Regions from separate parts of the Bacillus paralicheniformis genome, predicted to be linked through region 1. Evidence: riboswitches for the same ligand, from Rfam matches in the RefSeq annotation. Region 1 holds a riboswitch; the other holds the start of a gene.
What was found. A riboswitch is a leader RNA that binds a small molecule or an ion and turns the genes downstream of it on or off. The one in region 1 is predicted to bind glycine.
Positions count from the first base shown of each region.

Region 2: linked by a shared signal. The riboswitch ahead of CP943_RS22055 (amino acid permease) and the one ahead of gcvT (glycine cleavage system aminomethyltransferase GcvT) in region 1 are both predicted to bind glycine.

Region 1 is NZ_CP023665.1:2,695,894-2,706,796, forward strand. It holds gene opuAA (glycine/proline betaine ABC transporter ATP-binding protein OpuAA) at 1-405, opposite strand, end outside; gene gcvPB (aminomethyl-transferring glycine dehydrogenase subunit GcvPB) at 765-2,222, opposite strand; gene gcvPA (aminomethyl-transferring glycine dehydrogenase subunit GcvPA) at 2,215-3,561, opposite strand; gene gcvT (glycine cleavage system aminomethyltransferase GcvT) at 3,592-4,686, opposite strand; glycine riboswitch at 4,932-5,036, opposite strand; gene CP943_RS13665 (DEAD/DEAH box helicase) at 5,281-6,960, shown strand; gene CP943_RS13670 (YqhG family protein) at 6,967-7,761, shown strand; gene sinI (anti-repressor SinI) at 7,952-8,128, shown strand; gene sinR (transcriptional regulator SinR) at 8,162-8,497, shown strand; gene tasA (biofilm matrix protein TasA) at 8,602-9,396, opposite strand; gene sipW (signal peptidase I SipW) at 9,469-10,053, opposite strand; gene tapA (amyloid fiber anchoring/assembly protein TapA) at 10,050-10,778, opposite strand.
Region 2 is NZ_CP023665.1:4,331,007-4,341,909, forward strand. It holds gene CP943_RS22030 (GntP family permease) at 1-880, shown strand, start outside; gene gnd (decarboxylating NADP(+)-dependent phosphogluconate dehydrogenase) at 911-2,314, shown strand; gene adhE (bifunctional acetaldehyde-CoA/alcohol dehydrogenase) at 2,589-5,192, shown strand; gene ahpC (alkyl hydroperoxide reductase subunit C) at 5,460-6,023, shown strand; gene ahpF (alkyl hydroperoxide reductase subunit F) at 6,037-7,566, shown strand; gene CP943_RS22875 (hypothetical protein) at 7,615-7,737, opposite strand; gene CP943_RS22055 (amino acid permease) at 7,852-9,216, opposite strand; glycine riboswitch at 9,365-9,444, opposite strand; partial or broken gene CP943_RS22060 (helix-turn-helix transcriptional regulator) at 9,682-10,643, opposite strand; gene CP943_RS22065 (GyrI-like domain-containing protein) at 10,753-10,903, shown strand, end outside.

The sequences.
Region 1 (10,903 bases):
TCCGTACTCTGTGTTTTCAAGAATCGTTTTGTGCGGAAACAGAGCGAACTTTTGAAAGACCATGCTGATTTTTTTCCGGCGGATTTCCCGAAGCTGGTCTTTGGACATATTTGTTATCATGTCACCATCTATGTACACATGTCCTGCAGTCGGTTCAATCAGCCGGTTTAAAAGCCGCACCAAGGTTGATTTACCGCTCCCTGATAGACCCATGATGACAAATATCTCACCTTCATACACGCTAAAATCCGCTTGGTTCACCCCGACGGTCGCCCCGGTTTCTTTCAGAATTTCTTTTTTGGTTTTGCCATCGGCAAGCAGCTGCGTTGCTTTCTTTGTATTTTTCCCAAAAACTTTAGACACTTTTTCTACTTTTATCTTGATTGGCTTTTCGTCTGAATTCATATTTCTCCTCCCGTATGAAGCAATCTAATATACCGTAACATTTATGTAACATATGAGACAAACGGCATATTCACTGTCATTTTGTATCAAACCTTCATATTCATCGTTGTCACTCTCTACCCTTGTGAATCCTTTTAAATACTCCATAATCCTCTTCTTTTAAGGCAAATTAAACCATTATATTTGATAAAAACATTGAAACTATCACGTTTTACAATGTAATTTTTATTTTTAATTTTAAATTTGATGAATTTACTATTTAATACGAGAGAAATCCTTATCATTCAGTACATAAACCGTTTACATAAAGATGTTTTTTTCACAAAAAAAACCGGCGAAATTGATCCGCCGGCTTCTTATCATTTTTCATAACGCAGCACGGGCTTCCGCGCAGCTTTTGTTTCATCCATGCGTTTCACAACGGTTGAATGCGGTGCTTCCTGAACGACTTCAGGCGTTTCCTCCGCTTCTTTTGCAATCTGGATCATCGTATCGATAAACGCATCGAGCGTTTCTTTAGACTCTGTTTCTGTCGGTTCAATCATGATGCATTCCTCGACATTGAGCGGGAAATAGATAGTCGGCGGATGGAAGCCGAAGTCCAAAAGCCGCTTTGCGATGTCAAGCGTCCTGACTCCCAGCTTTTTCTGGCGCCTTCCCGACAGCACAAATTCGTGCTTACAGTGCCGGTCAAACGGCAGATCGTAGTATGGAGCAAGCTTTCTCATCATATAATTCGCATTTAAAACGGCGTTTTCCGTTACTTCTTTGAGCCCGTCCGGCCCCATTGAACGAATGTACGTATAAGCTCTCACATTGATGCCGAAGTTTCCGTAGTAAGGTTTCACCCTGCCGATCGAATGCGGACGGTCATGGTCAAAGGTATAACGGCCGTCTTTTTTCACCAGCACCGGCTTCGGCAAATACGGAATCAATTCCTTCTTGACGCCGACAGGGCCTGATCCAGGTCCTCCTCCTCCATGCGGTCCTGTAAAGGTTTTGTGAAGGTTCAAATGGACGACGTCAAATCCCATGTCACCCGGCCTTGCTTTGCTGAGAACGGCGTTCAGGTTCGCTCCGTCATAGTACAGCTTTCCTCCGGCTTTATGGACGATTTCAGCCATTTCTAAAATATTTTCTTCAAAAAGGCCGAGCGTATTTGGATTAGTCAGCATTAACGCGGCTGTTTCTTCATCTACGACACGCTTTAAATCTTCAAGATCAACAAGACCGTCGTCATTCGATTTGACGGTGACCGTTTCAAATCCGGCAACAGTCGCAGACGCCGGGTTTGTACCGTGGGCCGAATCAGGTACAATGACCTTCGTCCTTTTATGATCGCCGTTTGCCTCATGGAACGCGCGGATCATCATCAGCCCGGTCCACTCGCCGTGCGCACCCGCAGCCGGCTGAAGGGTGACCTCATCCATCCCCGTGATCTCTTCCAAATGCTCGCTCAAGTCGTACAAGAGCTCTAGCGCACCCTGCACGGTCCGTTCATCCTGGAGCGGATGGATCGCAGAAAGTCCTGGGATTCTCGCGATTTTTTCGTTAATCTTCGGATTGTACTTCATCGTGCATGAACCGAGCGGATAAAAGCCCGAATCCACTCCGTGGTTGCGCCTTGATAAAGCCGTATAATGGCGCATAATATCAAGCTCAGACACTTCGGGGAGATCTGCCGGTTCATCTCTGAGATACGCTTCGTCAAGGACGTCTGTCACATCTGTTTTAGGGACGTCAAGCTCAGGAAGGCTGTAGCCGACCCGCCCTTCTTTTGATACTTCAAAAATAAGCGATTGATCCTGATTATTCATGGCGATCCCCCAATTCATTCATGAGTGTATCGATTTCCTCTCTTGTTCTGAGCTCTGTCACGGCGATCAGCATGTGCTGTTTTAAATCCCGATATGAAGCGCCGAGATCGTAGCCTCCGATAATATTTTTCTCAAGCAGGCGTTCATTCGCTTTTTCGACAGGTTCATTGAGCCTGACGACAAACTCATTGAACATCGGCCCGTCAAACACGACTTCAAGACCGGCCCGTTTAGCTGCTTCTTTTGCGTAAGCCGCTTTTTGCAGGTTCTGCCATGCGATTTCCTTGACGCCTTTTTTGCCGAGCGCCGTCATGGCGACTGATGCGGCAAGCGCATTGAGCGCCTGGTTGGAGCATATATTTGATGTTGCTTTATCCCGTCTGATATGCTGCTCGCGCGCCTGCAAGGTGAGAACGAATCCCCTTTTCCCGTTTTCATCTTCCGTCTGACCGACGAGACGGCCAGGCACTTTTCTCATCAATTTTTTCGTGACGGCAAAGAATCCACAGTGCGGCCCGCCGAAAGCGGCCGGTATTCCGAACGGCTGGGCATCCCCGACAACGATGTCAGCTCCCAGTGCCCCGGGCGGTGTTAAAAGCCCGAGAGCCAGCGGATTGGCGGACACGATGAACATGCTTTTCCCTTTATGGGCGATCGGTTCAATGTCTTTCAGCGGCTCAATTCGCCCGAAAAAGTTAGGGTATTGGACGATCACTGCTGCTGTATCTTCGCAGACGGCTTCATCAAGAGCCGCAAGATCTGTTGTTCCGTTTTTGGCAGGGACTTCTACCACGTCGATGTACTGTCCTTTCGCATACGTTACTAAAACCTCGCGCGATTCGGGATGGACGGTTTCCGAAACGACAATTTTTTTCTTTTTTGTATGTCCTGAAGCAAGCATTGCCGCTTCGGCTAATGCCGTTCCCCCGTCATACATCGACGAGTTGCTGATATCCATGCCCGTCAGCTCGCAAATCATCGTTTGAAATTCAAAGATCGCCTGGAGCTCCCCTTGAGAAATTTCAGGCTGATACGGTGTATAAGCCGTGTAAAATTCCGACCGCGAAATCACGTGGTCCACGATGACGGGCTGGTAATGATCGTATACGCCCGCTCCCAAAAAAGAGGCGTGCATCACTGTATCTTTATTTTTAGCCGCGAGTTTCGTCAGCTCTTTTGTGAGCTCAGTCTCGGACTTTGCCTTTTTAATTTGGTATTCCCCTTTAAATTTGACGCTTTCGGGTATATCGGAGAATAGCTCTTCGATCTTCTCGACTCCAATTGCCTCAAGCATTTCTTTTTTATCCTGATCTGTAGCTGGCAGGTAACGGTGCTTCATCTTCAGTCTCCTTTCACGGCCATGGCAAACTTACGGCTGCCGTTTGTAAAATGGGGTTTTCACGATTTTGGCTTTCAAGCGCTTATTTCTGATTTCCACTTCAACGACGGTGTCGAGGGCGCAGGCTTCTTTTTTCAGCAATGCGAGGCCGACGTTTTTCTTTAAGGTCGGCGACTGTGTGCCGGTTGTCACCTCGCCTGCTTGTTCGCCTTGATAATAGACGGCGTAGCCGTGCCTTGGAATGCCTTTATCGATCATTTCAAGGCCGACGAGCTTTCTGTCCGCTCCATGTTCCTTTTGGCTTGCCAGGACGGCTTTTCCGAAGAAGTTCGAGGCTTTGTTTGTTTTGACGGCGAATCCGATGCCGCCTTCGATCGGTGTAATATCTTTTGAGAGCTCCTGTCCGTACAGCGGCAGCTTCGCTTCAAACCTCAGCGTATCTCTGGCCCCGAGGCCGCACGGCACTAATCCCGAATCCTTGCCCGTTTCAAGAAGCAGCTTCCAAATGTAGGCTGCATCTTCACTCCGGCAGTAAATCTCAAAGCCGTCCTCTCCCGTGTATCCCGTTCTGGACACAAGCGCCTGCACGCTGCCGATCGCCGCATCATCCCTGAACGTAAACGGCTTTAACCCGGCAAGATCGCTATCTGCGACCTGTTTTAAAATCGATTCGGCCTTCGGTCCTTGAAGGGCAAGCAGCGCAACCTCGTCAGACACGTTTTGAACCGAAACGTCTCCTTCTTGGTGCTTGTTCATCCAATCGACGTCCTTGTCGATATTGGCTGCGTTAATGACGAGCATGTAGACATTGGCCGCTTTCTTATAGACGAGGAGATCGTCGATCGTTCCGCCGTCTTCATAGCACATGGCCGTATACTGAGCACCGCCTTCTTTCAGTGTCGAAACATCGTTTGTCAACAGTTTTTGCAAAAACGGAAGGCTGTCTGTTCCTGTGATTTCGACCTCCCCCATGTGTGAGACGTCAAAAAGCCCCGCTTTCGTCCTGACGGCTTCATGCTCCTCTTTAATTGAAGAAAATTGAACAGGCAGTTCCCAGCCGCCAAAATCAATCGTTTTTCCGCCATATTCCTTATAAAGGTCAAATAAAGGCGTTCGTTTAAGCATTCTGCTTCCCCCTTCGCTTTTCAAACTAAAAACAAGTTTGCCAATCATCAGAAAACAAGAAAGATTCCAACATCACCTGGATGGTTCCGCCGCTTTGGACGGCACAAAAAAGGACAGAGAAGCCCCTTTGTCAGTTCTGAGGCTCTCTGTCCTGGCACCTGAAAGTTTACTTTGCATCAAAAGCAAAGATGTCCCCTTTGGTGGTTTGTTAAAACATCATATGATACAAACTCTCTCCAGAGTTGCGTCAAGCAAGAGTTCTTTTGCCTGAGAGATTCACTGTTTCCCCAGCTTGCTCCTTCGGCGCCGCTTTAAGGTTTCCCGCTATCGGTCTCTCCCCTTGCTGTCATTCGCTCATATTCATTTCTTTTCATGGACATACTATATAAAGCTTATGATTTTTTTACTGATGATCTACAAATATCCTACCATCATCACAACAATTGGGCAACAGGAAAAATCATTAACAATTTATTATTTTAAAATAAGAATGTTCGTGTTTTGTTTATTCGTTAGTAAAATCCGTTTTTTTCACGCAATATTTTCTTTTAAAAAAGAACATTTGAATCTCAGAAGAGAAAGGCGGCATTAGTGATGAGACCAGACATTCATTTCGACAACGAGTGGCCGGAACAGTTCAAAAAGCACCTTGATGAAGACGGACCATGGGCGAATTGGGAGCTTTACAAGCTTTCCTGTGAAGTGCAGAAAAGGCTTGCGATTCCGACGTTTGAAGGCTTGCAGGCCCCTTATCACCTCCCAGGATTCACCCCGCTTCCCCATCAGCTCGAAGTCGCCCGGAAGGTAGTCGAGCAGATGAACGGAAAAGCCATCTTGGCGGATGAAGTGGGCCTCGGCAAAACGGTCGAGGCTGGGCTGATATTAAAAGAATACATGATTCGCGGGCTGGCCAAGAAAATCTTAATCCTCGTCCCCGCCTCGCTCGTCTCGCAATGGGTGAAGGAACTGCGGGAAAAGTTTTTAATTCCGGCCGTGGAACAGAAAAAAAGCTATGTCTGGGAGCAGTGCGATGTTGTCGTCTCCTCCCTTGACACGGCAAAGCGGTCGCCGCACAGGGAGACGGTTTTGTCGATCCAGTATGATGTGGTGATTATTGATGAAGCTCACAAACTGAAAAACAATAAAACAAAAAATTACGAGTTTGTCCGCAGCTTAAAGAAAAAATATTGCCTGATGCTGACGGCGACGCCCATCCAAAACAAGATCGACGAAATATTTAATCTCGTTTCCCTGCTAAAACCCGGACACTTGGGAAATGAAAGCAACTTCAACAAAGATTATACAAAACAGATCAATTCAGCTGAAGCGCATGAACGCTTAAAGTCCCTTATCAATAAAGTCATGATCAGAAACAGACGGCATGATACCGGCATCACCTGGACGAAGCGCCATGTCGAAACCGTGCCCATTTCCTTTTCTCCTACAGAACAGGCTTTGTATGACGAGATTAAAAAGCTGAAGACAAGTCATCAGCATTCATCAAGCATGTTCTCAATCATGACATTGGAGCGCGAATGCTGTTCAAGCAGAGAAGCTGTCTATATGACGCTGAAAAACATGCTTGACCGAAAGGATCGCGAAGCGCCGGTGATCTCCGAACCTGTCATCCACCATTTGATCGAAAAGGTCAACGAGGTCGCGCAAAATTCAAAAGCTCTGAAAGTTGTTGAGCTCATTCAAGAACTCGATGACAAAGTCATCATCTTTACTGAATACAGGGCGACGCAGATTTATCTGCAATGGTTCCTCCAGCAGAACGGTATCAGTTCTGTACCGTTCAGAGGCGGATTTAAAAGAGGAAAGAAAGACTGGATGAAAGATTTGTTCAGGGGCAAAGTTCAAGTTCTGATCGCGACTGAAGCAGGCGGCGAAGGGATCAACCTTCAATTTTGCAATAAAATCATCAACTATGACCTTCCGTGGAACCCGATGCGTCTCGAACAAAGGATCGGCCGGATTCACCGGCTCGGCCAGGAACGCGATGTTTACATTTACAACATGGCAACAAAGCATACCGTAGAAGAGCATATTTTAAAACTTCTCTATGAAAAGATCCATTTGTTCGAAAAAGTCGTCGGAGACTTGGATGATATTTTAACAAAAATCGAGGTCGGCAATTTTGAAGACCACCTTCATGACATTCTCTTTTACTCCGCGACAGACGAGGAAATGAAGATTAAAATGGAAAACTTAACCTCTTTCATTTCATACGGAAATGAAGCCGTTTCAAACCAAGAACAGATCGGAGGCTAAAATCAAATGCGTCAGGAAGAAATATACCTGTTTTTAGAACGCTTTTTCATCGCAAACGGCTGCACGATCACCGACAAAAGTTCAGGCCACATGACTGTGCAGCTGACGGTTGAAGTCGATAAACAGATTATGAACAGGCCGTTTTACTGGCACTGGCTCGAAAAGACGGGCGGAGAACCTAATCCGATGAAAATCACGCTGATCACGAATGAAGACGAGGCCCCTTCCGATATCGAAGGTGAGTTTATTCATTTTGGATCACCAAGACTTTTTCAAATTTTCCAGGCCGTGCAAAAAAACGGCAAATTTATTCGCCTTTATGAGAAAATCCGTTCCGATGGAGCCCATATTTCCCTGGAACCGTGGCTCGGCATGAATGTGACGATCTCGTACCAATCCGACATGAAAAAAGATAAGCTTTTGTCTCTCGGCCTTCATTTAATCAGCGGTCAGCTGGTCGAATCGTTTCAAGAACAAATGGAGGCCCGAGATCTCTCTTCACAGATCTCTGACTACTGCTACACGATGTCGCCGTTGATTAAGCCGGAAAGCGGCATTAAACGGCTTGAGCGCTATATCGAACAGGCGGCCAGAAGCGAGCCGCTTGATTGGGCTGAAGCTTCCCTGAAACGCTGGAATAACGACCTGTCACTTTTAAACCAATTTTACGAGGATACTGAAGAAAAACCGGAGGAATACGAAATTGAGAAAAAGGCTCTCCAAACGCTTTACGAGCCTAAAATCGATATTAAAGTTCAAAACGGGGGATTATTTTATTTGCACAAAAAAAATTCAGGATAATTTTTCCGATTCGACAACATTCTTGTTTTTATTCAGTGAGCTGGACTTATAATAGAACTAAAGAGATAGGAGGAACTTTCGTAACGCCATTTGGACAAGCTTGGTAAAGTGTTGAGTCTCGGGGTTTATCTTTGTTTATCACAACACGGTTGTCTGAAATACATAATGAAGTATTTTGGGGGGGAAATGTATGAATAAAGATAAAAATGAGAAAGAAGAATTGGATGAGGAGTGGACAGAACTGATTAAACACGCTCTTGAACAAGGCATTAGTCCAGAGGATATACGTATTTTTCTCAATTTGGGTGAGAAGTCTTCAAAACCTTCCGCATCAATTGAAAGAAGTCATTCAATAAATCCTTTCTGAATGTGCTATAATATCGAAAGGAAGGTGATGACATTGATTGGCCAGCGTATTAAACAATATCGAAAAGAAAAAGGCTACTCACTATCTGAACTAGCTGAAAAGGCTGGGGTAGCGAAGTCTTATTTAAGTTCAATAGAAAGAAACTTGCAAACAAACCCCTCCATTCAATTTCTAGAAAAAGTCTCCGCTGTTCTGGACGTCTCGGTTCATACCCTGCTCAATGAGAAAGATGAAACCGAATACGATGGTCAATTAGATAGTGAATGGGAAAATCTAGTTCGTGACGCTATGGCATCAGGGGTTTCTAAAAAACAATTTCGAGAATTTTTAGATTATCAAAAGTGGAAGAAAAGACAGGAAAAGGAGTAAGGGAAACATATCTTACTCCCTTTGGCATTTTTTACGCTGAATAAGCCGATTCCTCATGAACATAAAAAAACGGATCATACAGATCCGTTTTTTAAATTGCACCATTATTTATCTTCACTGTGTGCTCTTTCGTTCTCTTTTACATAACCTTTTTCATCGGCATGTTTTTTGCCGTCGATTGTCAAGCCGTTCCATTGAGTACCTTCGAATGAGAAGTCAAGCTGCACAGAATCTCCTTGATATTTGTTCTGTACCATTCTGCCGCTGGCGTCTGTTGTTTTGTCATTGACGAACTCAATCACCAATTGAACTTTGTCAAAGTCATATGGATCTTTCGGAATGCCGTCGTATTCAGGCGCCGTTTTTCCGTTGATTGTCGCTACATTGATTTTGCCATTGTCATGCAGGAACTCTGGCTCGATTGCTTTCTTCACTTTTTCGTACGCGGCCTTATCTTTTTTCGCGGACATATTGTACAGATCATAAAGGTTGGCTTCATCTAAAATGATGTTTTTAGGATAGCCGTTTCCGCCTTCAACTCCGACAGTCAGAACGCTGACTTTAAATTGTTTCAGGAAGTCTTCCGCTGTGCTTTTTCCGCCGTTTTTCGCGTTTCCGTCAACGAAATTGCTGTAGCCAACCTGCATCAGCACTTCTTTAATCGCAAGTGATCCGTCATTTTTGAATTCGAAATCTTTAGTGAATTTGTCGCCAGGTTTTAAGTTGGACAAGTTCACTCTTGCAGATGTATCTTTCGCATTCAGGTCAAGTGTACCTGCTGCATAAGTTGCTTGAGTTGTTTCGATGTCGTTAAACGCAGCCCAAGTTCCTCCTCCTACTAATGCCAGTCCAAGCGCAGCAGACGCAACGCCTAATCCGAGTTTTTTCTTTGTACCCATTGATAACTCCTCCTTTTATAATAAGAAAATCTGTATATATGGAGACCTGAATGTTCAGGTGACCAACGAAGATTACATGGAAACTGATTGATCTTTCCCGGCGGCTTCAATTGCCTTAGTTTTTTGGTCAATCTCTCTTAAAGCCGCGGATACAGTAATCACTGCGTAAAGAATCAACAAGAGTCCCGGCACGATCAGCAATATGGCTGTGCCGATCGGTTTACTTGCAAAATCCAGCAAATACCCGGCATACGGAACCGTAATGCCCGAATACTTAGCGACAACATTTTCCGCCAGCACCGGATCGGAATCAGGGTTTTGGTTATTGTCACCCTTTGTTTTAAACATGAGGTTTGATTTATTTTTTGTTATACCGATAATTCGGTGGGTAACCATGGTGTTTTCGTCTTGCATGAATGTAATGACATCTCCCTTTTTCAAAGACCCGGGATTTTCAATCTTTTGAACGGCTATCACAGAACCTGTTTTAAATTCCGGCTCCATCGAACCGGATAAAACCGTTTTCAATTGATAGCCGAAAAGCTGCGGCTCTCCGCCGGACGACTTTGTCGAAATTACGACGATGACCGCGGCGATGATGAGTGTGAAAATAATCACATATAAGATATTGCTGACCCATTTGATCACATGTTTCATGACGCTTCCCCGCTTTCTAATGAATTTTCTTCTTTTCTATTTTCTTTATCTACGGATTCACTGCTCTTTGGTGTTTTCTCTATGTCCTGTTCAGACTTTTCCCGTGTTTCTGTCTGTTCTGTTTGCTTCGGCTTTTCTGATGCTTTTTTAGGCGGCTTCGGTGTTTCTTCTTTACAGTCTTGAAGCTTCATCACATTTGACCAAATAAAAGGTTTGCCCTTTTTCACATCGGGATGGCCTTCAGGCTTAATCAATTTAAATGCGTAGAGCCCTCCTTTTGCCGCCCGCTTTGACTCTATCCGGTAGATGTTCTTTTCGGCTTCTTTTTTGAACGCGCCTTTATCGATCACAGTCCCGTCCTCTAACGGTTTTTTGGCATTACCGAGTTTATGCAGCTCCCACTTCCATTCAGAGTCGGCGATTTGGCTGCCGCGGTTTTTATATTCTGCAAACAATGTCAGCGGTGCACAGACCGTTCCTTTCGTCTTTGTCTGTTTTTGAAGCTTCAAATTGCTCCCGTCCCACTGTTTCCCATCTTGAGGAAATGAAGAGGCCGCTTTCATTGTCATGCTGTATGTTTCCACATCGTGAAATGATGCGTTTGTATGCTGTGACAGCTGACTCCCCAATCCAATTAAAAGATAAATGATCAGCAGCGTTTGAAAAACGATGATGTTTTTTCCGGCTCTTTTTCGGGATCTCCTAGTTCGAGATAATCGGATCATGACTACCCTCCTAGCGAGTATGTAATGGCTTTTTTCGCTCGTTCGTTTTAAAGAACTTGATAGTTAGAGTATAAAGAACAAATGTGCCATTTGAAAACTATCAAAATAGTCGATTAAGTTCGTTT
Region 2 (10,903 bases), 1.6 Mb from region 1:
GCATCCGGGACCGACGGCTATCGCGGGAGAGCTCGGCGCCAATATCGGGGAAGTGCTGCTCTACGGTATCATTGTTGCAATTCCAACCGTTCTTTTAGCCGGACCTTTATTTACGAAACTGGCGAAAAAAATCGTCCCGCAATCATTTGAGAAAATGGGCAGCATCGCTTCACTCGGTGAGCAGAAAACGTTCAAGCTTGAAGAGACGCCCGGCTTCGGCATCAGCGTCTTCACAGCTATGCTTCCGGTCATTATCATGTCTATTTCGACTGTTATTACGCTTATTCAAGAAACGATGGGCCTTGCAGACAACAGCCTGCTGGCAGCGGTTCGTTTAATCGGGAATGCCTCGACTTCGATGGTCATCTCCCTGTTGGTCGCGATCTATACGATGGGGATCGCCAGAAAGATCCCGATCAAACAAGTGATGGATTCCTGTTCAACCGCCATTACACAAATCGGAATGATGCTCTTGATCATCGGGGGCGGCGGCGCCTTCAAACAAGTCTTGATCAATGGCGGAGTAGGCGACTATGTAGCTGAATTATTCAAAGGAACAGCCATGTCGCCGATCTTGCTCGCCTGGGTCATCGCCGCAATTCTGCGCATCTCCTTAGGATCCGCGACAGTTGCTGCATTAAGCACAACCGGACTCGTTCTTCCGATGCTCGGACAAAGCGATGTCAATCTTGCGCTGGTTGTGCTTGCAACAGGGGCCGGAAGTGTAATCGCTTCCCATGTCAATGACGCAGGCTTCTGGATGTTCAAAGAGTATTTCGGACTAAGCATGAAAGAAACATTTGCCACCTGGACACTGCTTGAAACCATTATCGCGGTGGCCGGATTAGGATTTACTTTATTGTTAAGCCTATTTGTATAAAAAAGTCTTAAATGAAGGAGCAGGTATTACATGCGCAATACAATCGGTGTCATAGGTCTGGGAGTCATGGGGAGCAATATCGCCCTGAACATGGCAAACAAAGGCGAACAAGTCGCCGTCTATAACTACACAAGGGATTTAACCGATCAACTCGTCCAAAAAACGGGAGGCCAAACAGTCAAGCCGTACTATGAACTTGAAGATTTCGTACAGTCTTTAGAAAAACCGAGAAAAATCTTTCTTATGGTCACAGCAGGCAAACCGGTTGATTCTGTTATCGACTCGCTCGTTCCTCTGCTTGAAGAAGGGGATGTCATCATGGACGGCGGCAACTCCCACTACGAAGATACGGAACGAAGATATGACAGTTTGAAAGCGAAAGGTATCGGCTACTTGGGAATCGGCATTTCCGGCGGCGAAGTCGGCGCTTTAAAAGGCCCATCCATTATGCCCGGCGGAGATCGGGACGTCTACGAAAAAGCAGCTCCGATTCTCACAAAAATCGCCGCCCAAGTAGAAGGATATCCATGCTGTGTCTACATCGGTCCAAAAGGCGCGGGGCATTTTGTCAAAATGGTGCACAACGGCATCGAATACGCAGACATGCAGCTTATCGCTGAAGCGTATACATTTTTAAGAGAAAAGCTTCTTTTGCCGATAGATGAAATCGCTGACATTTTCGACACGTGGAATCAAGGAGAGCTGAAAAGCTATTTAATCGAAATCACGGCAGAGATCCTGAGGAAAAAGGATGAGCGAACGGGCGCTCCGCTCATCGACGTCATCCTCGACAAAACCGGCCAAAAAGGCACGGGCAAATGGACGAGCCTGCAGGCCATCGACAACGGCATTCCATCATCGATTATCACGGAATCCCTGTTTGCCCGTTACCTGTCATCATTAAAAGACGAACGGACAGCTGCCGAAAACGTATTGGCCGGCCCTGAAACAGAAGAACGGCCCCTGGATCAGAACGTGTGGATCGACCGCGTCAGACAGGCGTTATACATGGGGAAAGTCTGCGCCTATGCCCAAGGCTTCGCTCAATATAAAATGACGTCTGACCTGAACGGATGGAACCTGCCGTTAAAGGACATCGCCCTCATCTTCCGCGGCGGCTGCATCATCCGCGCACAATTTTTAAATCTCATCAGCGAAGCTTTCGACAAACAGCCGGACCTGTCCAACCTGCTGGTCGCACCTGACTTCGCTGAAAAACTAAAAGAATACCAGTCCGGCTTGCGAAAGGTCGTCTGCGAAGGCATCAGCTCAGGCATCTCATTCCCGTGCCTGAGCACCGCCCTCTCCTATTACGACGGCTACCGGACGGGCCGCTCAAACGCAAACCTGCTGCAGGCGCAGCGCGATTATTTCGGCGCTCACACGTATGAGCGGACGGATATGGAAGGCGTGTTTCATACGGACTGGTATTAAAAGCTGCACCCCAGACCTCGGGGTGCATTCTTATTTTACTCAAGAATGAATTTCATACTTTGTTCAACATTTCACAAACTCATACTTCAAATTCGTGATATGATAAATTCAGCCACAGAAAAGGAGGACTGATACCAAAATAAACCAGATATCCGCTTCAGGGATAAAATTTTTTAACTCCACTTGTGAAATGTTTCACAAACAATGTCCGCATCATTCATCCCTGAACATCCTGTTGTAATCAAATTCCTATTCATTCACTGGAGGGTTTACAATGGCAATCGAAGAAAAGGAAATGAAACAAAAGCAAAATGCCTCAACCATGGTTGATCAGCTAGTCGAAAAAGGCCTAAAGGCATTGGAAGAATTCCGCAGCTTTGATCAGAAGCAGATTGATGAGATCGTCAAACAGATGGCGCTTGCCGGCCTTGATCAGCACATGCCTCTCGCCAAACTTGCCGTCGAAGAAACGAAGCGCGGCGTTTATGAAGATAAAATCATTAAAAACATGTTTGCCACAGAGTATGTCTACCATCATATCAAATACGATAAAACAGTGGGCATCATCAATGAAAACGAACACGACGGAGTCATTGAAATCGCGGAGCCTGTCGGTGTCATCGCCGGCGTGACGCCGGTGACCAACCCTACTTCCACTACAATGTTCAAGTCCCTGATAGCGATCAAAACAAGAAACCCTATCGTGTTTGCTTTCCATCCATCGGCCCAAAAATGCAGCCGCGAAGCGGCGAGAATCCTTCGGAACGCAGCCGTCAAAGCAGGAGCACCAGACAACTGTATCCAATGGATTGAAACGCCTTCGCTGAATGCAACTCAAGCCTTAATGACCCACCCGAACGTTTCCCTGATCCTCGCAACAGGGGGCGCCGGCATGGTGAAATCAGCGTACAGCTCCGGAAAACCGGCCCTTGGTGTCGGACCTGGAAACGTTCCGTGCTACATCGAGAAGTCTGCCAACCTGAAGCAAGCCGTCAATGATCTGATCTTATCCAAAACATTTGACAACGGCATGATTTGCGCATCAGAGCAGGCCGTCATCATAGACAAAGACATCTACTCAGACGTCAAAGTCGAAATGACAAGAAACAACTGCTATTTCTTAAATGAAACCGAAAAATCAAAGGTCGAGAAATTGGTCATCAATGAAAATACTTGCGCGGTAAACGCTGATATCGTCGGCATGCCGGCATTCAAAATCGCTGAAATGGCCGGTGTCAAAGTGCCTCAAGATACAAAAATCCTCATCGCCGAATTAGAAGGCGTAGGTCCGGATTACCCGCTTTCCAGGGAAAAACTGAGCCCTGTTTTAGCGTGCTACAAAGTCAGCGGAATTCAAGAGGGATTAAAACGCGCCGAAGACATGCTCGCGTTCGGTGGAACCGGCCACTCGGCGGTAATTCATACGAACGATCAAGAAGCCGTTAAAGAATTCGGATTACGGATGAAAGCCGGGCGGATCATCGTCAATGCACCGTCGTCACAAGGGGCGATCGGCGACATTTACAACGCCTATATGCCTTCTTTAACACTCGGATGCGGCACATATGGCGGAAACTCCGTCTCGTCAAACGTTGGAGCTGTTCATTTAATCAACACGAAAAAAGTGGCGAAAAGGAATGTCAATATGCAGTGGTTTAAAGTTCCTCCAAAAATCTATTTTGAAAAACACGCAACCCAATATTTAGCGAAAATGCCTGACATCTCAAAAGCGTTGATTGTGACTGATCCGGGGATGGTGAAACTCGGATATGTAGACCGCGTCCTACACTACTTAAGAAGGCGCCCGGATTACGTTCATTGTGAAATTTTTTCTGATGTCGAGCCTGATCCTTCAATCGAAACGGTGATGAACGGCGTCGACATGATGGCCAAATTCCAGCCGGATGTCATCATCGCCCTCGGCGGAGGTTCTGCAATGGATGCCGCAAAAGGAATGTGGTTGTTCTATGAGCACCCGGATGCTGAATTCTTTGGATTAAAGCAAAAATTCCTGGACATCCGCAAGCGCATTGTCAAATACCCGAAACTGGGCGAAAAAGCAAAATTCGTCGCGATCCCGACGACATCAGGCACAGGCTCTGAAGTCACTTCATTCTCTGTCATTACAGACAAAGAAACGAATACGAAGTATCCGCTGGCCGACTATGAATTAACGCCGGACGTCGCGATCATTGACCCGCAATTTGTCATGACCGTGCCGAAACATATTACGGCTGACACAGGAATGGACGTATTAACACACGCAATTGAATCATACGTATCGTGCATGGCTAACGACTATACAGACGGCTTGGCCATGAAGGCCATCCAGCTGATCTTCGAATACCTGCCTAGAGCATACAAAAACGGCAGCGACGAGCTGGCCCGCGAAAAAGTGCATAATGCATCAACGATTGCCGGAATGGCGTTTTCCAATGCCTTCCTTGGCATCAACCACAGCTTAGCCCATAAGCTTGGCGCGGAGTTTCACATCGCTCATGGACGGGCAAACGCCATCCTTCTGCCGCACGTGATCCGCTATAATGCAGAAAAGCCGAAAAAGTTCACGGCATTTCCTAAATACAGCCACTTCATAGCCGATCAGCGCTACGCGGAGATTGCCAGAACGCTCGGCCTGCCTGCAAAAACAACTGCAGAAGGCGTTGAAAGCCTGATCCAGGAGATTATCTCGCTCGCCAAAGAGCTTAAAATTCCGATGAGCATTAAACAAAACGGCGTGGATGCTGCCGCATTCGAAAGCAAAGTGGATCTCATGGCCGAACGCGCCTTTGAAGATCAGTGTACGACAGCCAATCCGAAGCTGCCGCTCGTTTCGGAGCTTGCTGAGATTTACCGTTCCGCATATAAAGGAGTTTAGCCAAAGAAGCCGTCATTCCGACGGCTTTTCGTTTTCAATTAGGACTCTTCATTCTCACTACTCTACCATTTGTGCCAATCATACTATATGAAAGTTACGAAACTCCAACTCTTTTCTTTAGCTGAAATACTTAACAAAAAATTAATGGGCTTTCCCCTTGACAAAAAATATTTATTACTTGATAATTTGTATATAATTATAATAATTACAGAGAAATAAAGTTTACAATTTTTATTTCTCTTAAACTACATTCAGGAGGACGATATTATGTCTCTAATCGGAAAAGAAGTACAACCATTCGCAGCGAAAGCTTACAAAAACGGTGAGTTTATCGATGTTACACACGAAGATCTAAAAGGCCAATGGAGCATTTTCTGCTTCTATCCAGCAGATTTCTCATTTGTTTGCCCGACTGAGCTTGAAGACCTTCAAAACGAATATGCTGCCCTAAAAGAACTTGGTGTCGAAGTATACTCTGTTTCTACAGACACTCACTTCGTACATAAAGGATGGCATGATAGCTCTGAGAAAATCGGCAAAATCACTTACGCGATGATCGGCGACCCGTCTCAAACGATCTCCCGCAACTTTGAAGTGCTGAACGAAGAAGAAGGTCTTGCTGACCGCGGAACATTCATCATCGATCCGGACGGTGTGATCCAAGCTGTTGAAATCAACGCAGGCGGTATCGGCCGTGATGCAAGCACCCTGATCAACAAAGTAAAAGCGGCTCAATACGTCCGCCAAAACCCAGGCGAAGTTTGCCCGGCTAAATGGGAAGAAGGTTCTGAAACACTGACACCAAGCCTTGACCTAGTAGGCAAAATCTAAGGAGTGCATTCAATTGGTACTTGAAGCAAATATCAAAGCACAATTAAACCAATACATGCAGATGATTGAAAATGACATCGTCCTTAAAGTCAGTACAGGCGATGACAGTGTCTCTAAGGATATGCTGGCTCTTGTAGAAGAGCTGGCTTCCATGTCATCAAAAATCACTGTTGAAAAGGCGCAGCTCGACAGAACGCCAAGCTTCAGCGTCAATCGTGCCGGAGAAGAAACAGGCGTCACATTCGCCGGAGTTCCGCTCGGTCACGAATTCACATCTTTGGTGCTGGCACTCTTGCAAGTAAGCGGCCGACCGCCGAAAGTCGATCAAAAAATCATCGATCAAATCAAGAACATCAGCGGCGAATACCGCTTCGAATCTTATATCAGCCTCACATGCCACAACTGCCCGGACGTTGTGCAGGCATTGAACATGATGAGCGTGCTCAACCCGAACATCACGCACACGATGATCGATGGTGCGGCATACAAGTCAGAAGTCGAAAGCAAAAACATTATGGCTGTGCCGACCGTATACTTGAACGGCGAATCCTTTGGAAGCGGCCGAATGACGCTTGAAGAAATTCTTGCGAAAATGGGCAGCGGCACAGATGCATCTGAGCTTTCTGATAAAGATCCGTTCGATGTACTCGTTGTCGGAGGCGGACCTGCCGGTGCAAGCGCAGCAATCTATGCGGCGCGCAAAGGCATCCGCACAGGAATCGTTGCCGAACGCTTCGGCGGCCAAGTCCTTGACACGATGAGCATCGAGAACTTCATCAGCGTGAAGCGCACCGAAGGGCCGAAGCTTGCGGCAAGCCTTGAAGAACACGTGAAGGATTACGAGATCGACGTCATGAACCTGCAACGCGCAAAAGGTCTCGAGAAAAAAGATCTTTTCCATCTTGAACTCGAAAACGGCGCTGTTCTGAAAAGCAAAACCGTCATTCTGTCAACTGGCGCACGCTGGCGCAATATCGGCGTACCTGGCGAACAAGAGTTCAAAAACAAAGGTGTCGCATACTGCCCTCACTGTGACGGACCGTTGTTTGAAGGCAAAGACGTCGCCGTCATCGGCGGCGGGAACTCCGGTATCGAAGCAGCGATTGACCTTGCAGGTATCGTCAACCACGTGACTGTTCTTGAGTTCGCACCGGAGCTGAAAGCAGACGAAGTTCTGCAAAAACGTCTCTACAGTCTCCCTAACGTGACTGTCGTGAAAAACGCCCAAACAAAAGAAATCACGGGTGATGAAAACGTAAACGGCATCACTTACGTTGACCGTGAAACAGGAGAAGAAAAACACGTCGAGCTCCAAGGCGTCTTCGTCCAAATCGGTCTTGTGCCGAACACGGAATGGCTCCCTGAAACCGTCGAACGCAACCGCATCGGCGAAATCGCAGTCGACAAACGCGGCGAAACAACCATCCCTGGCCTATTCGCTGCCGGCGACTGCACAGACGGACCATATAACCAAATCATTATTTCGATGGGATCGGGGGCAAATGCCGCATTAGGGGCGTTTGATTATTTGATCCGGAACTAACACGAAAGGCGCTATGCTGCTTAAACGGCAGTATGGCGCTTTTTTATGTTATAACCCATATAAATAGGACTTCACATCATGGCCGACAAACGCTTTCCATATGATCAAATTGTACGGATAGGACCAAGCGGGATATTGCGATTGTCCATTCATGTATGAATTGTATTCCATGACTCCATTCCTCTCGTTCTCATGTCTACATTAAATATAAACCTATAAAAGGAAACGGTTAATCAAAAATAAAGACGGCATACTGCATGCAGTACACCGTCTTTTTCAAGAGATTTAATTTGACTCATCATGTTCTTTTTGTCCTGTTTTTTTCATCCAAAATAAAATAAACAATACAATAAACCATAGAGGAGTCAGCAGCAAGGCCGGGCGAGTCGCATCCGCATACAGCATAATCATGAGAATGACCGCAAACATCGCCAGGACAACATAATTGATAAACGGCGCGAATGGCGCTTTGAATGTTGATGCTGCGTGTAAGTGCGGACGGGTTTTCCTGTATCTAATATGGCTGACAAGAATCACACCCCACACCCATATGAAACAAATCGCGCTGATGGTTGTCACGATCCCAAAGGCTTGTTCCGGTATCAGTTTGCTTAATAGCGCTCCTGCTGACAGGACAATGGTTGATACCCATAACGCGTGACTCGGCACATGGTTTTTATTCAGCTTCGCAAAATTGGCCGGGCCCTGTTTCGTTTTACTTAAATTGTACAGAATCCGGCTTGTTGAAAACATCCCGCTGTTACAAGCAGACGCGGCTGACGTTAATACAACAAAATTAATGATTCCCGCGGCAAGCGGGATGCCGACTAAGCTGAAGGTTTTCACAAAAGGACTTTCCGCTGCATTCAGTTCCATCCAAGGGTTAATACATAATAAGACGATAAGCGCGCCGACGTAGAAAAATAAAATCCGTAAAGGAATTTTATTAATAGCCGATGGAATATTTTTTTTCGGGTTCGACGTTTCCGCCGCCGATACACCTACTAATTCCACACCGACATATGCAAAGATCACCATTTGGAAAGAAAGCAAAAAGCCTGAAAATCCGTTTGGAAACAAACCGCCATGCTCCCAAAGGTTGGTAACCGAAACCGTTCCTGTATGCGTCTTAAACCCGATCACCAGCAAAATAACACCGATGACAATTAACGCAAGAATCGTGATCACCTTTATTAAAGCGAACCAAAATTCCAATTCTCCAAAAAGCTTGACAGTCAACAGATTGAGCCCTAATAAAATGAGTAAACAGATAAGTGCAGGGACCCACTGCGGAATATCAAACCAATATTTCACATAGACACCGACGGCAATCACATCCGCCATAGCCGTCATAATCCAGCAAAACCAATAGGTCCACCCGGTGACAAACGCCGCACGCGGCCCCAGATACTCCTCGGCAATATCGGTTAACGATTGATAACCCGCTTTAGATAACAGCAATTCTCCCAGCGCCCGCATCACGAAAAAAAGCGCAATACCTACAATGAAATACGCAAAGATGATAGAAGGACCCGCCAATTGAATCGCCTTACCGGAGCCTAAAAACAACCCGGTGCCAATCGTCCCGCCAATAGCGATAAGCTGTACGTGCCGATTGGATAAGTCCCTCTTTAATTCCCGCTGTTCCACATCAAACTCCTCCTTACCTCTCTAGTGAACGACGAGCAGTAAAAAAGCCCATAAAAAAAAGAGATTGGATGTCCTCCAATCTCGCGGTCATAAGAATATCAAAATATATTTGTGCCGCTGACAATCATCAGCACGACAAATACATATTCGGTACTCTTCTGTCCTTTTGCCTGAGATTGTGAACCCTTCGGCGCCGCAGAATTCCGCGGTCTCTCCAGAAGCTGCTCCTGCTGTAGTGCGACCCACAGCAATCATAGCTTGCATGTATTGAGTTTTTCGATAGAGATGATTACTATCGGATAACTTTTAATTTTAATAGAGGTTGAGTGATTTGTCAATGGTCCTATTTATAGTTAACGCTAGTATTCTTAAACTCACCTATACTAGCGACAATATTTTCACCTGGTTTATAAATCAGCTTCTATTACGGAATCCTTTCGAAAATTGGGGTTTAACTGGCACTGCTCATGGGCAGAATAAGCATAATCTCTCTTGTAAACCTTCTAATACTTCTTCTGGTACTTCCCTGACCTTGATATCTTCACCTAGGAAAAGCAGCCAATTTGTTATTTCGGACAATTCTTCGGAATGATTCACATTGATAAAAGTCTTTAGAATGGCTGCGGTTTGATAAGGATTCGTATAGGAAATTGAAATTTTTAAAGGATGATATTTTTTGAATTGGGCAATCGCCTGTGGACCAAGTTCAAGGACAAGGTTGATTACTTCTTCCTGCTTACCTAGTTTCTCTAAAATCTTTTTCTTACTTATTCTTTTTTTCACAGCGTATGGTTTGACATTGGTAAGATTGTCCACAGGGAAAATCCTCCTCCTTTCATCCTTTAAGTCAAAGCCTTCAATCAGCCAAAGGCCTTTTTCATGATAAAGGTGCAGAAGATAAATGGGATAAGTCTTTATTACCTTCTCTTCTTTGATGGTAATCAATAAATAGCTATCCAAAAGAAGGAGCTGGATGAGTTTTTCTAACATGGGATGGGGGAGATCTGAAAGCTCAAGCAGGTCGGGATTATTGGGGTTTGTCCCTTCAAAAAGCAAGATTCGATTTAAAAAAACCAGGGCCTCTTGCTGGTTTTCTGAGATAAGGCCCAGTAATTTTTCAGCTAAAGACTGACGGCTCTTTAGATAAGGGAGTTGTTGATTTCTTGTAGCCATAAAAGCGATAAAAAGAGCTTTAATCTCATGATCGGTAAAGCGAACAGCAGGCAGGACAGAGTGGTTCATGACAAAATAACCCCCGCTCCTTCCAACTTCAGCAACAAGCGGCATCCCCATAGCTTCAATTTCCCTGATATCCCTGATAGCTGTCGAACGAGAGATGTGAAATTCCTGCATGATTTCAGAAATTGTAAAGTGGGCGCGGTTGTTGATATCCGCATGATGATATTAATCCGTTCAACTTTTTTCATCGGGGCCTCCTAAACAGTATCATTTTTTGACATGATTTAAGGTTATTATAAACGCATCAAGTGAAAAGACAAATCATTTGATTATTTTAAAAAAAGGAAGGTTTTGAATATGAAAAATTACACGCTGGAGGAAAAAGACATCTTTACAGTTTTTGGTATTGGAACGGAGCTTGAGAGCGATTACACAGATTCTGCTGGCATAAATAAGGAAAAGGCAGACTTTTGGGCGGCCGTCAAACAAGATGGAAGGCTTGACACTT